Regions from separate parts of the Burkholderia sp. MSh2 genome, predicted to be linked through region 2. Evidence: riboswitches for the same ligand, from Rfam matches in the RefSeq annotation. Region 2 holds a riboswitch; the other holds the start of a gene.

Region 1 (7,838 bases), on a different contig from region 2:
TCTCGCGAAGGAACGCGGCCGCCGCACGCACGAGCGGCAGCGCGAGCGCCGCGCCCGTGCCTTCGCCGAGCCGCAGGTCGAGCGCGAGCAGCGGCTTCGCGCCGAAATGCTCGAGCATGCGCCGGTGCCCGGCCTCGTGCGACGTGTGCGAAAACACGCAGTAGTCGCGCACGGCGGGGACGAAGCGCTCCGCGACGAGCAGCGCGGCCGTCGCGATGAAGCCGTCGACGAGGATCGTCATCCGCTCGCTCGCGGCCGCGAGATACGCGCCCGTCATCATCGCGATTTCGAAGCCGCCGAACGTCGCGAGCACGTCGAGCGGCGCGATCGCGTGCGAATGCTTGACGAGCGCGCGCCCGAGCACCGCGCGCTTGTGCGCGAGGCCCTGGTCGTCGAGGCCGGTGCCGCGCCCGACGCACGCGTCGACCGGCACGCCGAGCAGGCGGCTCATCAGGCAGGCGGCCGACGACGTGTTGGCAATCCCCATCTCGCCGAAGCCGATCACGTTCGTGCCGAGCGACGCATGCAGGCGCACGCGTGCAGCGCCGGCCGCGAGCGCGGTCATCGCCTCGTCGCGCGTCATCGCCGGCTCCGCCGCGAAATTGCGGGTGCCGCGCGCGACCGGCAGCGACACCAGCCGGTCCGACACCGGCAGCGGCGACGCGACCCCTGCGTCGACGATCTCGAGCGTGCTCTGCGCGACGCCCGAGAACGCGTTGATCGCCGCGCCGCCGGCCAGGAAGTTCGCGACCATCTGCGCGGTCACCGCTTGCGGATAGGGGCTCACGCCCTCCGCCGCGATCCCGTGGTCGCCGGCGAACACGATCATCGCGGGGCGTTGCACGACCGGCCGCTCGGTGCGCTGGATCAGGCCGACCTGCAGCGCGATCGCCTCGAGCTGGCCGAGGCTGCCGGGCGGCTTGGTCTTGTGGTCGATCACATGCTGCAGGCGCTTGCGCAGCGCGTCGTCGAGCGGCGCGATCGCGGGCGGAAAGGGAGTCGGTGTCGTCATCGAGGAGCCGTGTCGTTGGCGCGGCATGCGCCGCGCATCGCAGGGGAAACCGTCATTGTCGCTCGGGCCACGCCGGCAGCAGCGCATCGCGGCCGTTCTCGCGGATCAGCACGAGCGGATAGCCGAACGCCTCGCTCGCGCGCTCCGGCGTCAGGACGTCGTGCACGGGGCCGGCCCACGCATGGCCGCGGCCGTCGAGCAGCAACGCATGCGTCGCGAAACGCCGCGCGAGGTTCAGATCGTGACACGAGAACAGCACCGTGCGCGGGCCCGCGTCGAGCCATCCGGCCAGTGCGGTCAGACAATCGATCTGGTGATGCAGGTCGAGATGCGCCAGCGGCTCGTCGAGCAGCATCAACGGCGCATCCTGGCACAGCGTGGCGGCCAGCGCGACGCGCTGCCGCTCGCCGCCCGACAGCGACAGCACGTCGCGCGATGCAAGCGCGGCCAGATCGAACGTCGCCAGCGCATCGCGCGCGGCCGCGCGGTCGCCGTCGCGCTCCCATCCCCAGCCGCCGAGATACGGAAAGCGGTTGAGCAACACCGTGTCGAACACGGTCGCGCTGAAAGCGTCATGCAGTTGCTGCGGCATCAGCGCGCGCCGCTGTGCAAGCCGATCGGGCGGCCATGCGACAAGCGGCCGGCCGTCGATCTCCACCTGCCCGCCGGCCGGCTGCTGCAGCCCCGCGAGCGTCGCGAGCAGCGTCGTCTTGCCCGCGCCGTTCGGCCCGGCGACGCACCAGATCTCGCCCGGACGGAAAGCCTGGGAGAAGCCGTCGAGCAGCGTGCGGGCGCCGGCCTTCAGCGTCACGTCGACGGCCGCGTAGTTCAGGCCGCCGGTGTCGGCGGATGCTGCGGCCCACGTCATCGCGTCGGCCTCCTCAGCAACATCCACAGGAACACCGGTACGCCGATCAAGGCGGTCATCACGCCGACCGGCAACTGCGCGGGCGCGATCGCGGTGCGGGCAAGCAGGTCGGCCGCCATCACGCCGCCGCCGCCCGCGAGCATCGCGGCCGGCAGCAGCATGCGCTGGTCGTTGCCGAACGCGATACGCAGCGCATGCGGCACGACGAGGCCGACGAAGCCGATCGTGCCGGCCGTCGTCACCGCGGCCGCGGCGGCCAGCGACGCGACGAGATAGATCCGCACGCGCAGGCGCGCGACGGGCACACCGAGCGCGAGCGCGGTCGAGTCGCCGCGCAGCAGCACGTTCAGTTGCGGCGCGGCTGGCAGCGCGACGCATGCGGCCAGCAGCAGCGCACCCCACGCGAACCACGGCGCCGTCACGCCGTTCAGGTCGCCCGTCAGCCAGAAGATGATGCCGCGCAGCCGCGCATCGGGCGCGAGCGACAGCAGCAGCGTAACGAGCGCGCCCCACCCGGCCGCGATCACGACGCCCGTGAGCAGCAGTCGCGGCGACGCGTCGCGAGAATCGCCGCGCCACAGCTCGCGGCGCGCGAGACCGAGCACGAGCGCGACCGACACGAGCGCGCCGGCGAACGCCGACGCATCGACGAGCCACCACGCACCGCCCGCGATCATCGCGACGAGCGCGAAGCCGGCCGCGCCGCCGGACACGCCGAGCACGTACGGTTCCGCGAGCGGGTTGCGCAGCAGCACCTGCAGCAGCGCGCCGGCCAGCGCGAGCAGCGCGCCGCACGCGAAGCCCGCGAGCGCGCGCGGCAGGCGCAGCGTGCGGACGATGTCGGCGAACAGCGCGTCGCCGCCATGCGGCACGAGCGACGCGAGCGCCTGCCACGGCGACATCGGCACGCTGCCGATCGACAGCGACGCGACGAACAGCAACGCGACCGCCGCGGCCAGCGTCGCCCAGATCGCGGTGGCGCGCGCGGCGCTCATGCCGCGCGCAGCCCCGCGCGTGACGCGCGGCGCACCCACCTGTTGCTGCCGGACAGACACGACATGGGCGCCGCGCGGACGATTGGGGTCAGCATCGAAGAAGATTCCGTGAAGCGTTGCACGCCCTGCCTCCCCGCGGGCCGCGCGTCCCGAAGCCCGTGCGGGCTCCCCGTCTCGGCCGGTATCCGGGCTGGCGGCGGTCCGGCTCGCCTTCCCGCGCGATGACGCGCAGTGGCCCGCGCTCCGCGTGCGAAAGCCGCATGCGAAACGCGCCCGAGCCGGCCTGCGTCACGGGACGCGGCCGCTTACCGTTGCGGGGGCAGCGCAGGCTGGCGGGCTTCGCGCCCGCGCCCTGCTTCCCGTTTAACCGCGCATTCCACGCGCGAGCACCGAGGCGGCGCCAGTTTAGGAGCGGGTCGCGCGAGCGTCAAGGAAACGCCCGGAGACGTGCGCGACGCGTCGATTCGCGGCAAGAAGGGGGGAAGTTACGACTGGAAACGTTACAGATGTCGGATTGCGCGCTATTCCGCGCTAAAATGCTGGGTCTTTAGAGGACGCAGCAAATGCTCAACGAACTCGAAACCCTATCTCAAAATATTGGCCGTCTGATTTCGCTGAACAAGCGCTATCACTCGGAACGGCTCGCGCTCGAGGAGCAGGTCGCGCAATTGCGCGCGGACGCGGACACTGTCCGCGCGGAACTCGCACAACTGCGCGAGGAACGCAATACGCTCGAAGCCGAGCGCGACACCCTGTCGGCAAAGATCGACGACGCCCAGGTGAAACTGAACGCGATTCTCGAAAAGCTGCCGCGCTCGAAAAGCGCGGAACAGGCCGACAACCAGCTCGACCTGCTGGATGCGCAGGCGCGCAAGGATGGCGATGACGCGGCCAGCCACGGAGAACATGCATGAGCACCAAGCAGATCGAAGTCTCGATTCTCGGTCAGGCCTATCGGCTCGCCTGCTCGGCCGAGACCGAAGCGGCACTGCTCGAAGCCGTCGCGCGCGTCGACGCCGAAATGTCGAAAATCCGCTCGAACAGTTCGGTGCGCGGCACCGATCGCATCGCCGTCATGGCGGCGCTGTCGCTCGCATCGGAGTTGCTGCGGCTGCAAACCAGCGTGCGACACGGTGAAGCATTTCCGGCGGAGGAAATCCGTCGTACAATGCACCAGATGAATGAACAGCTCGGTGCGGTGCTCGCACAGCACGAGACGCAGTAACGTTTCAATCGATGTGTCGATTCCGCTTGATCTCGGCGATCAACGGTGGTCAAATTGGCGCATCGAATCACAGTTCAGTCAGCTTCCCTGCCTGGTTCGCCAAGGTCATATATTCCTTGAACCAATGCCATGTGCACGGTTGCGGAAATTTGTAGCACGGGCGCGCGCGTCACTCTGTCTGATGTACCCGAAGTGCTGCTAACTGCGACCAATTCTGAACCTCAGGTTCAGGATGCCGGCCTAGCGGCCAAGGCGGGGGCCTATCCAACGGCATCGGGCAAGTCCCGGTGCCGTTTTCTTTTGTAGCAGCCTCTTTCTGCGTCGATCACGATCCATGCAATACTGGCTGATGAAGTCCGAACCGGACGAAGCAAGCATCGACGATCTCGCCAACGCCCCGCAGCGTTCGCTGCCCTGGACCGGCGTGCGCAACTATCAGGCGCGCAACTTCATGCGCGACACGATGAAGATCGGCGACGGCGTGCTGTTCTATCACTCGAGTTGCCCCGAGCCGGGCATCGCGGGCCTCGCCGAAGTATCGTCGACACCCTACCCCGATCCCACCCAGTTCGATCCGGACAGCCCCTATTACGATCCGAAGTCGACGCGGGAAACGCCGCGCTGGCTGCTCGTCGACGTGCGCTACGTGAAGAAATCGCCGCTCGTGCCGCTCGCCGCACTGCGCGAGCACGATGCGCTCGCCGACATGCGCGTGCTCGCACGCGGCAACCGGCTGTCGATCACGCCTGTCACGCGAGCCGAATGGCGCTTCATCACCGAAAAGCTGATGAAGTAGGCGCACGCCAAAGGTCAAATCCGGTCGGCACGCGCTGCCGCCGCGGAACTCGCGGCACGTTCGCGCGGCCTAAGCAACCGCTGTCGGCCGATCGGGCCGGCCGCTTTTTCCGTCGCGCGGCATGCCCGCGTCGCGCACGCGCAATCCGCGTGCGCGCCCTCGCACAAGGAGTCCAACAATGACCAAGAAATCCGCACTCGCGCTGTCGCTCGCCCTCGCCGCCGCCGTTCCCGTCGCGCTGACGCTCGCGTCGCCCGCCGCGCATGCGCAGACCGCGAACCCGCACTTTCCCGAGCCGGCGGGCGTGCTGTCGCTTTCGTCGCAGGCCAGCGCCGACGTGCCGCAGGACATCATCCACATCACGCTGTTCTACGAACAGCAGGCCAAGGATCCGGGCAGCCTCACCGCGCAGTTGAACCAGCGCGCCGACGCAGCGCTGTCGCAGGCGAAGGGCGTATCGGGCGTCACTGCGCACACGGGCGCCTTCTCCGTCTATCCGAGCACCGATCGCGACGGGAAGATTTCCGCATGGCGCGGCCGTACCGAAGTCGCGCTCGAATCGCGCGATTTCGCCGCGGCGTCGAAGCTCGCGGGCCAGTTGTCGAACCTGATGCAGGTCGCGAACGTCGAGTTCTCGCTGTCGCCCGAGGCACAGCGCGCGGCCGAGCAGAAGCTCACGACCGAAGCGATCAAGTCGTTCCGCGCGCGCGCGGACGAAGCCGCGAAGGCCTTCGGCTACAGCAGCTACACGATCCGCGACGTGAATGTCGGCGGCGGCCGCAACGTGCAGCCGTATCCGCGCATGATGGCGATGGCCGCGGCGCCGATGGACAGCGCGAAGATGAGCGCACCGATCGCGGTCGAAGGCGGCAAGGCCACCGTGTCGGTCACCGTCAACGGTTCCGTGCAGATGAAGTAACGCACGGCGCGCGGCAGTCCGAAACAAAAACGCCGGCCCTCGGGCCGGCGTTTTTCATTGTGCGTGCGTACTGTCGATGCACGCGACGAACGCGCGCGCATCGACGTCGCGTCACGCCGCCGCGTTCGCCGCGCGACGGCGATACGCCCAGACCATCAGCGCGACACCCGCGAGGATCATCGGCAACGACAGCCACTGCCCCATCGACAGGCCGAGCGCGAGCAGGCCGAGGAAGTCGTCGGGCTCGCGCGCGAATTCGACCGTGAAGCGCGCGAGGCCATAGCCGATCAGGAACAGTGCGGACACGGCGCCCATCGGCCGCGACTTGCGCGAGAAGAAGAACAGCGCGAAGAACAGCACGATGCCTTCGAGCGCGATTTCATAGAGCTGCGAAGGATGGCGCGGCAGCATCTGGTATTGCATGAACACGTCGGCAAGATGCCACTTCTCGACGAGCGCCGGATGCTTCGGCAGCCATGCCGCATCGTCGCGCATCGCGCCAGGGAACAGCATCGCCCACGGTGCGGACGGATCGGTCACGCGCCCCCACAGCTCGCCGTTGATGAAGTTGCCGAGCCGCCCGGCCGCGAGCCCCGTCGGCACCATCGGCGCGACGAAGTCGGTGACCTGCAGCCAGTGGCGCTTGCGTTGCCACGCGAACAGCATCATCGCGAGCGTCACGCCGAGGAAGCCGCCGTGGAACGACATGCCGCCTTCCCACACCTTGAACACGTCGAGCGGATGCGAGAAGTAGAAATCGGCCTTGTAGAACAGCACATAGCCAAGCCGGCCGCCCAGCACGGTGCCGAGCACGCCGTAGAACATCATGTCGTCGATGTCCTTCGCGGTCCAGCCTTGCGCCGCGACGTGCGGCAGCTTCAGGCGGACCCGGCCGACGACGATCGCCGCGATGAAGCCGACGAGATACATGAGGCCGTACCAGCGCACGGCCAGCGGCCCGAGATGGATCGCAACGGGGTCGAAATTCGGGTGAATGATCATGGGTTAGCGAAGAAGTTTTCGAATGCGGTCCGGCCGTCGCACACGCACGGCACCGCGCTTTGGACGGCGCCGGCGCGCCATCGTTCACGTCACGCGGCGAAGCCCTGCAGCCGGCATCGGCAAGGCCGGCGGGGCCGGGCTCACGTCGCCCGTGCGCATGCACGGCCCGTCTCGACGAGCGGCGCATGACCGGCAAGCGGCCGGCCGACCACGCCGGTGCGCCGCAGGTTACGCAGCGATTGCGGCACCCGTGCGACGCCCGTGCCGGCCGGCACGAGGCTGGCGATCGTCCGCAACCGGATCGCCGCCCGGCCGATGCGCGGGGTTTCCCCCGCCGCGCCGCGGCAGGCCGTAATGATGTCATAAAAGCCGGGCGCCAAACGCGCGCGGCGGCGACAACGGCGCGCGGTCACCGGCGGCCGGCGCGAACGCGCGCGACAGCGGGCCGGCTTCGCCGCGCGCGAACCCCGGCCACGGACGCCGGGCAACGCCGCACGCGCCGGTCGAAAATCCTATCGATTTCACTCAATCCATTCAAAAAAACGACTGAATCGGCCATCAACAATAGATTGGACATCCCCATCCGGACACTCCATGCTTGAACGATACGAACCGGCGCGCCGGTCGCCGGCGTTGCCCAGACATCGATGGAGTCCGCCATGGCTTACAACCGTCGCTCCCAGCACATCACGCAAGGCGTGGCCCGCTCGCCGAACCGTTCGATGTATTACGCCCTCGGCTATCGGAAGGACGATTTCGACAAGCCGATGATCGGCGTCGCGAACGGCCACTCGACGATCACGCCGTGCAATTCCGGCCTGCAGCGCCTGTCGGACGCGGCCGTCGAGGCCGTGAAGGCGTCCGGCGCGAACCCGCAGATCTTCGGTACGCCGACGATCTCGGACGGCATGTCGATGGGCACCGAAGGCATGAAGTACTCGCTCGTGTCGCGCGAGGTGATCGCCGACTGCATCGAGACCTGCGTGCAGGGTCAATGGATGGACGGCGTGGTCGTGGTCGG
Region 2 (7,838 bases):
GCCGCCGAGCATCGCGCACACGCCGGGGACGACCTCGGTGTCGTAACGCGGCGCGAGGCGGTCGTGCAGGTACATGTACGACCCGTAGAAGAACGGATCGCCTTCGCAGATCACCGCGACGTCGCGCCCCGCGTCGAGGTGCGCCGCGACGATTCCGGCGGCCGTGTCGTAGAAATCGGCGATCACCGTCTCGTAGCAAAGCGGCGGCGGCAACGCCTCGGTCGTCACCGGATAGACGAGCGGCAGTTGCGTCTGCCCGTCCTGCAGGTGCGCCTCGACGATGCCGTACGCATTGCCTTTCTTGCCCTTCGCGACGAAATACGCGACCACGGGCGCGGCCTGCAGCACGCGCAGGGCCTTGATCGTCATCAGCTCGGGATCGCCGGGGCCGACGCCGACCCCGAACAGGCGTCCGCGTGCGCGCGTCATTCGGCCTCCGTCGCGAGCGCATTGACCGCGGCGGCGGCCATCGCGCTGCCGCCGCGCCGGCCGAGCAGGGCGACGTACGGCACGCCGCGGCTGTCGGCGTCGAGCAGCGCCTTCGATTCCGCCGCGCCGATGAAACCGACCGGGAACCCGAGAATCAGCGCGGGGCGCGGCGCGCCGGCATCGATCATGTCGAGCAGGTGAAACAGCGCGGTCGGTGCATTGCCGATCACGACGACGCTGCCCGCGAGATGCGGGCGCCACAGTTCGAGCGCGGCGGCCGAGCGCGTGTTGCCGAGATGCCGGGCGAGATCGGGCACCTCCGGCTCGCCGAGCGTGCAGATCACGCGGTTGGCCGCCGGCAGCCGCGTGCGCGTGATGCCTTCGGCAACCATCTTCGCGTCGCACAGGATCGGCGCACCCGCCGCGAGCGCCGTCCGGCCCGCCGTGCCCGCGCCGGGCGAAAAACGCAGCGCGTCGACGACGTCGACCATCCCGCACGCGTGAATCACGCGCACCGCGAGTTTCTCGAGATCGGGCGGGATCCTCGACAGATCGGCCTCGGCGCGAATCGTCGCGAACGACTGGCGGTAGATTTCCTGCCCGTCGCGAATGTAGTCAAGCATCGGTGGTGTCCTGGCTGTGCCGCGCGCCCGTCAGTCGGGCCGCGGCCTGGTCAATCGTCAGATGGCGCGCGAGCGGGGCGCCGAGGCCCGCGGCGGCGTCACGCCGGTAGAGGTCGTACCGCGCGGGCGCGACCGCGACGAGCGTGTGCGTCGCGGGATGCGGCAACGCGCAGTGGCGTTCGCAGCCGGTCAGGTGCACGTCGACCGGATCGCCGAGGCGCGCGGCGAGCGCGAGCGCGTCGTGTTTCGTATCGGCGCGCGCTTTTGCGCAGCCCGTGCTGCCGGCGCACGCGACCAGCGCGGCCAGCGGGTCGGACGGCGCGCAGACGAGGCCGAGCGACGCGAGCGCATCGAGCGTGGCCGGCGCGAGGCCGTGCGCGACGCCGTGGATGAACACGCCTTGCCACGGCGTCATCGACAGCGTGCCGTCGCCGTCGGCCTCGGCCAGGGCGGCGAGCCGCTCCAGTTGCGCCGCGTCGAGCCGGCCGAGCACGAACTGCGCGCCGACGCTGCAATATGCGGCGTCGAGCGACGCACGCGCGCCGAAGCGCAGCGCGGCGTCGCAACGCGGTCGCCGCCAGCCGGTGAGCGCCGGATCGGCCGCGAGCGCAAAGGGCAGGTCGTGCTGCGCGCGTTCGAGCAGCGCCCGTTCGCCGCACGTGGCGAGCAGCGCGCGCATGCGCGTGACGTCGGCCGGCGCGAGATCGAGGAACGCGCACAGCAACGCGCGGACGAGCGCGGCGGCTTGTCCGGGCGCCACGTCGACCGACGCGGGTGGATCGCCTGCTTCGACCGGCGGGCAGCCGGCCAGCCCGGCGGCGATGCGCACGACGCCGTCGCCGCGACGCCATGCGGCGAGCCAGATGTCGTGCGGATGATCGAGCGCCGCGACCGATTCGCCGCCGTCGAGCTGGATCGCGAATTTTGGCGACAACTCGCCGCGACGCGGTTCGCGCGCCAGCAGGTCGAACAGCGGTGCGGCCAGCGCGCGGCTGTCGACGAGCGCGGCGGGATCGCGCCCGGCGAGCGGGCTGAGCATCAGGTTGCGGACGTCGTCGCTCGCGGCGAGCGCGGCGCGATCCGCGGCGGCGTCGACGCGCGGGCCGAGCCCCGCATCGAGCAAGGCCTGCGTCAGCGCGGCGGCGGCGCCGTCGCGAATGCCGCGCAGTTGCAGATTCGCGCGATTGGTCGCGTCGATCGCGCCGGAGCCGTACTGGCGCGCGGCAGCGGCGATCGCCCGCGCCTGGCGGGCCTCGAGCCGGCCGCCGGGCAGCTTGATCCGGCACAGTCCGCCGTCGGCGGCCGCGACCACGCGCACGAGCCCCGGGCACGCCGACGGGCGTACGGCGGGCGATGCAGGAATCGGAACGGAGGCGGAATTCAACGGGGCAGGCAATGGTGTCGCGCCGCGGTCGACGCATCGGTACACCCCGCCCGACGCCAACCGGCACGCTCGCACTTTCAGGCCGGCAGGTCTTCTGGCTGACAGGCCGACGCCGGCTCCCGACCTTCCCGGCGGAACCCGTGGCATGCGAGGGAGAGCGGCTCGCTGTCTACAGTTGCGGGGGCAGCCACAGCGGCGCGCGGCGCGCCCTGTGTTCCCTCTTCGGCCCCGAAGGGCACCGGCGAACGAACGGCCGTAGGATACCCGATTTTCGCACCGGCCCGGCATCGGCGATGCGCCCCGCAACCGCGTCGCAGCAAGGCCGGCGCCGGTTTCGCGCTGTCTCGCAAATGGTACGATTGGCGGCGCGGCACGAGGCCGCGCGCGCGCTGGAATCCGGCACCGCGCGCGCCCGGCAGCGGCGGCCGCATCGCACCGGCGTGCCGGTGGATCAACGCGCGGCGGCCCGGCGGTCGCGCATCGCAACAAACGGAACGGAATCGAACGATGGGGAAGGGTGCATGACGGCGTGGCTGACGATAGTGGGCATCGGCGACGACGGTTACGCGGGGCTCGGACGCAGCGCGCGGCGCGCGCTGCTCGACGCGACGCTCGTCGTCGGCGCGAGGCGCCATCTCGACATGCTGCCCGCACGGCTGCCGGCCGCGCGCGAGGCGTGGCCGTCGCCGTTCGATCTCGCGGGCGTGCTCGCGCGTCGCCCGTCGCCGGTCTGCGTGCTCGCGAGCGGCGACCCGATGCTGTTCGGCGTCGGCGCCACGCTCGCGCGCACGCTGTCCCCGGACGAATGGCGCGTGCTGCCCGCGCCGTCGTCGCTGTCGCTGGCGGCCGCGCGCCTCGGCTGGGCGCTGCAGGAGACCGGCGCGGTGTCGCTCGTCGGCCGTCCGCTCGCGACGCTCGCGCGACACCTGCTGCCGGGCCGTCGCCTGTTCGTGCTGAGCGCCGACGGCCGCACGCCGGCCGCCGTCGCGGCCGAACTCGTCGCACGCGGGTTCGGGCCGAGCCGCGTCAGCGTATTCGAGCATCTCGGCGGGCCGCGCGAGCGGCGTCTCGACGGGCTCGCGCAGGACTGGGCCGTCGACGAGACGGCCGCGCTGAACCTCGTCGCGCTCGACTGCCGCGCAGCCGCCGACGCGCCGCGCCGCGCACTGACGCCCGGCCTGCCCGACGACGCGTACCGTCACGACGGCCAGCTCACCAAGCGCGACATGCGCGCGCTGACGCTGGGGCGCCTCGCGCCCGCGCCGGACGAACTGCTGTGGGACGTCGGCGCCGGCAGCGGTTCGATCGGCATCGAGTGGATGCGCGCGCATCCGTCGTGCCACGCGATCGCGATCGAATCGCATGCGGAGCGGCAACGCTTCATCGAACACAACCGCGACGCGCTCGGCGTTCCGGGCCTGCAGCTCGTCGCCGGCCGCGCGCCCGATGCGCTCGCCGGCCTGGCCGCGCCCGACGCGATCTTCATCGGCGGCGGCGCCACGGCGCCCGGCGTGCTCGACGCGTGCTGGACGGCGCTGAAACCCGGCGGCCGGCTGGTCGCGAACGCGGTCACGCTGCAGGGCGAGATGGCGCTGGCCGCGTGGCGCGACGCGCACGGCGGCACGCTGACGCGCGTGTCGCTCGCGCACGCCGAGCCGCTCGGCCGCTTCGACACGTGGCGACAGCCGTTGCCGGTCACGCTGTACGACACCTGCAAGCCGGCCGCGGCCGATACGGCGGGCGCGCCGGCAACGCACGCGACGGACGCGTGATGCGCGACGAAACGCCCGAACAGCCCGCGCCGCTGCGCTTCGGCTATACGACCGGCAGCTGCGCGACCGCGACGTCGCTCGCGGCCGCGCGCCTGCTGCTCGCGGGGCACGCGGACGACGCGGTCGAGATCGTGCTGCCGAAAGGGCAGCACGTGATGATGCGGCTCGAGTTCTGCCGGGCGACGGCCGACGGTGCGGAAGCCGGCACGCTCAAGGACGCCGGCGACGATCCGGACGTCACGCACGGCGCGCTGATCTTCGCGCGCGTCGCGCTCGCCGCGGCGCCCGGCGTGCGTTTTCACGCGGGGCCGGGAGTCGGCACCGTCACGCGCGCGGGGCTCACGCTGCCGGTCGGCGAACCGGCGATCAACCCGGTGCCGCGCCAGATGATGACGGCCCACCTCGACGCGCTCGCGGCCGAGCACCGCTACGCGGGCGGCTTCGACGTGACGATCGGCGTCGAAGGCGGCGAGGCGCTCGCGCTGAAGACGATGAATCCGCGTCTCGGCATCGTCGGCGGGCTGTCGATTCTCGGCACGACCGGCATCGTGCGGCCGTTCTCGTGTTCGGCCTATATCGCGTCGATCCATCAGGGCATCGACGTCGCGCGCGCCAACGGCGTCGCGCACATCGCCGCCTGCACGGGCAACGCCAGCGAGGATGCGATGCGCGCCCACTACGGCCTGCCCGAGATGGCGCTGATCGAGATGGGCGATTTCGCGGGCGCGGTGCTCAAGCACCTGCGGCGCGCACCGGTCGCGCGCCTGTCGATGTGCGGCGGCTTCGGCAAGCTGAGCAAGCTCGCGGCCGGCCACCTCGACCTGCACAGCCGCCATTCGAGCATCGACCTGCCGCTGCTCGCGCAGTGGGCGGCCGGGGCCGGCGCGAGCGACGCGCTGCAGGCCGCGATGCGCGCCGCGAACACGAGCCAGGCGGCGCTGAAGCTCGCGCAGGCCGACGGCGTGCCGCTCGGCGATCTCGTCTGCGCCCGGGCGTTGCACGTCGCGCGCGACGTCGTGCCACCGTCGGTCGCCGTCGAGATGTTCGCGATCGACCGGCAGGGCCGCTTCGTCGGGGAGGCGCGATGAGCGCGCGCATCCTGCTGCTCGGCGGCACCGGCGACGCGCTGAACATCGCGCGCGCGCTCGGGCCCGGTCACGTGTACAGCCTCGCCGGCCTCGGCAAGGTGCCCGCCGACCTGCGCTGCGACGTGCGTGTCGGCGGGTTCGGCGGCGCCGCCGGACTCGCCGCGTACCTGCGCAGCGCCGGCATCGGCCTCGTGATCGATGCGACGCATCCGTATGCGGCGCGGATCAGCGCGAACGCTGCTGCCGCGACACGCGACGCGGGCGTGCCGCTGTGGGCCCTGCGCCGCGCGCCGTGGACGCCGCAACCGGGCGACGACTGGCGGATGGTCGACGACTGGGCCGGCATCGAGGCCGCGCTCGCGCCGTTCAGGCGGCCGCTTTTCACGCTCGGCCGCGAACCGCTCGCGCATCTCGACGCGATCCCGCCGCATCAGTTCTGGGTCGTTCGCTGCCTCGACGCGCATCCCGGCAACGCGCGCGCGCAGATCGTCGCCGCGCGCGGGCCGTTCACGCTCGACGGCGAGCGCGCGCTGTTCGCGCTGGCGGGCATCGACGTCGTGGTCAGCAAGAACAGCGGCGGTGCGGCCACCGAGGCCAAGCTCGACGTCGCGCGCGAACGTCGGCTGCCGGTCGTGATGCTGCGCCGTCCGCCGCTGCCTGCCGCCGAGCGCACGTTCGACTCGGCCGCCGCGCTGCTCGAGGCGCTCGATCCGGCCGTGCGCGCATGATGCGGCGCGGCCGGTCATCCCATGAATTGACGGAGATTTTTCGATGACGGTGTATTTCATCGGCGCGGGCCCCGGCGACCCGGAGCTGATCACGGTGAAGGGCCAGCGCCTCGTGCGTACCTGCCCGGTGATCCTGTATGCGGGCTCGCTGGTGCCGGCAGCCGTGCTCGACGGTCATCGCGCGGAGCGGGTCGTCAATACCGCCGAACTCGACCTCGACGCGATCGTCGCGCTGCTTGCCGACGCGCACGCGAAAGGGCAGGACGTCGCGCGCGTGCATTCGGGCGACCCGTCGCTGTACGGCGCGATCGGCGAGCAGATCCGCCGGCTGAAGGCGCTCGGGATTCCTTATGACATCGTGCCGGGCGTAACGGCCACGGCCGCGTGCGCGGCGACGCTCGGCGTCGAGCTGACGCTGCCGGGCGTGGCGCAGACGGTGATTCTGACGCGCTTCGCGGGCAAGACGACGATGCCGGAAGGCGAAGCGCTCGGCTCGCTCGCCGCGCACCGCGCGACGCTCGCGATCCATCTCGGCGTGCGGCATCTCGCCCGTATCGTCGACGAAGTGCTGCCGCATTACGGCGCCGATTGTCCGGTCGCGGTGATCTATCGCGCGAGCTGGCCCTACGAGGAGCGCGTGACCGGCACGCTCGCCGATATCGTCGAAAGGGTGCGGGGCGCGCGGATCGAGCGCACCGCGTTGATCCTGATCGGCCGCGTGCTCGATGCCGAAGGGTTCGCGGATTCAACGCTGTACGCGAGCGCGAGCTGATCATGCGCTCGCCGGCGTGCGTTCCGCGCGGTGTTCGCGCAGGTGCGTGTAGAGCGCCGCGCCGATCGTGATCGCACCGCCGGCGAAGTAGACCGGCGACGCCGTTTCGCCGAGGATCGCGATCGACGCAACGATGCCGACGTCCGGGATCAGGTTGAGCACGACCGCGCTCCAGTACGACGCGTTGCCGCGCGCGCCACGGAAATAGAACAGGAAGGCCAGCGCGAACTGCAGCACGCCGATCGCCATCGCGGGCCATGCGGCGGACCAGGCCGGCAGCCGCTGCAGGCCGCCGCCGCCGTCCGCGTCGACGCCGAGCAGCACGAGCGCCAGGAGCAACGACGCGGCCTGCTGGATCAGCAGCATCGCCGTCGCGGACGCCAGCGTGACCGCGTGCGTCGACAACGATACATACAGCGCGGCCACCATCACGCCGGCGAGCACGAACGCGTCGCCGCGCAGCGATGCGTGCGCGTCCGCGGACGTGTCGCCGAGCGTGATGACGACGACGCCCGCCAGTGCGACGACGCCCGCGGCCAGCAGCCGCCGGTCGACCCGCAGCCGGAACAGCACGATGTTGAACGCAAGGATGCCGAGCGGTTCGAGCGCGAAGAGCACCGCCGTATGCAGCGCGGACGTGGACTGCATGCCGACGAACCCGAGGTAATACGCGCCGCACGGTTCGAGCATGCCGATCAGCGCGACGACGGCGACCTGCGCCGCCGCGATGCCGCGCAGGCTGACGCGCTGCGCGACGGCAACGCACGCGAGCACCGCGACGCTGGCGGCAATCTGCAGCACGATGAGCCAGGCGGGCGACAGGGCTGGCAACGCCATCTTGCTGAACGGTATCGCGACGCCCCAGCACAACGTCGCCATGATCAGGCATCCGGTCTTGCGCGCGCTGTCGTTCATGCGTTGACTCCACTCGGCCCGTCGACCCGTAGAATGAGGGCGTGCGAGCGCCCGGGGCGAACCGGCCATGCGACGGCCGACCCGACATCGGTGAAACGATGGTTTAATTTATATGCGTGACGCACAC

What was found. Region 2 has a riboswitch for cobalamin ahead of cobG (precorrin-3B synthase). Riboswitches for the same ligand answer to the same signal wherever they lie in the genome.
Region 1: another riboswitch for cobalamin. It lies ahead of GQ57_RS22625 (FecCD family ABC transporter permease); the one in region 2 lies ahead of cobG (precorrin-3B synthase).

What each region holds. Positions count from the first base shown of each region.
Region 1 covers NZ_JPGM01000035.1:65,814-73,651, forward strand. The annotation lists gene cobT (nicotinate-nucleotide--dimethylbenzimidazole phosphoribosyltransferase) at 1-1,012, opposite strand, end outside; gene GQ57_RS22620 (ABC transporter ATP-binding protein) at 1,065-1,880, opposite strand; gene GQ57_RS22625 (FecCD family ABC transporter permease) at 1,877-2,875, opposite strand; cobalamin riboswitch at 3,035-3,284, opposite strand; gene GQ57_RS22630 (ATPase) at 3,439-3,789, shown strand; gene GQ57_RS22635 (cell division protein ZapA) at 3,786-4,100, shown strand; RNA gene ssrS (6S RNA) at 4,182-4,363, shown strand; gene GQ57_RS22640 (EVE domain-containing protein) at 4,435-4,896, shown strand; gene GQ57_RS22645 (SIMPL domain-containing protein) at 5,075-5,815, shown strand; gene lgt (prolipoprotein diacylglyceryl transferase) at 5,927-6,817, opposite strand; partial or broken gene GQ57_RS22655 (LysR substrate-binding domain-containing protein) at 6,902-7,200, opposite strand; gene ilvD (dihydroxy-acid dehydratase) at 7,477-7,838, shown strand, end outside.
Region 2 covers NZ_JPGM01000081.1:2,422-10,259, reverse strand. The annotation lists gene GQ57_RS33935 (precorrin-2 C(20)-methyltransferase) at 1-429, opposite strand, end outside; gene GQ57_RS33930 (precorrin-8X methylmutase) at 426-1,052, opposite strand; gene cobG (precorrin-3B synthase) at 1,045-2,436, opposite strand; cobalamin riboswitch at 2,504-2,694, opposite strand; gene GQ57_RS33920 (bifunctional cobalt-precorrin-7 (C(5))-methyltransferase/cobalt-precorrin-6B (C(15))-methyltransferase) at 2,958-4,208, shown strand; gene GQ57_RS33915 (cobalt-precorrin-5B (C(1))-methyltransferase) at 4,208-5,296, shown strand; gene GQ57_RS33910 (cobalt-precorrin-6A reductase) at 5,293-6,024, shown strand; gene cobM (precorrin-4 C(11)-methyltransferase) at 6,068-6,796, shown strand; gene GQ57_RS33900 (DMT family transporter) at 6,797-7,711, opposite strand.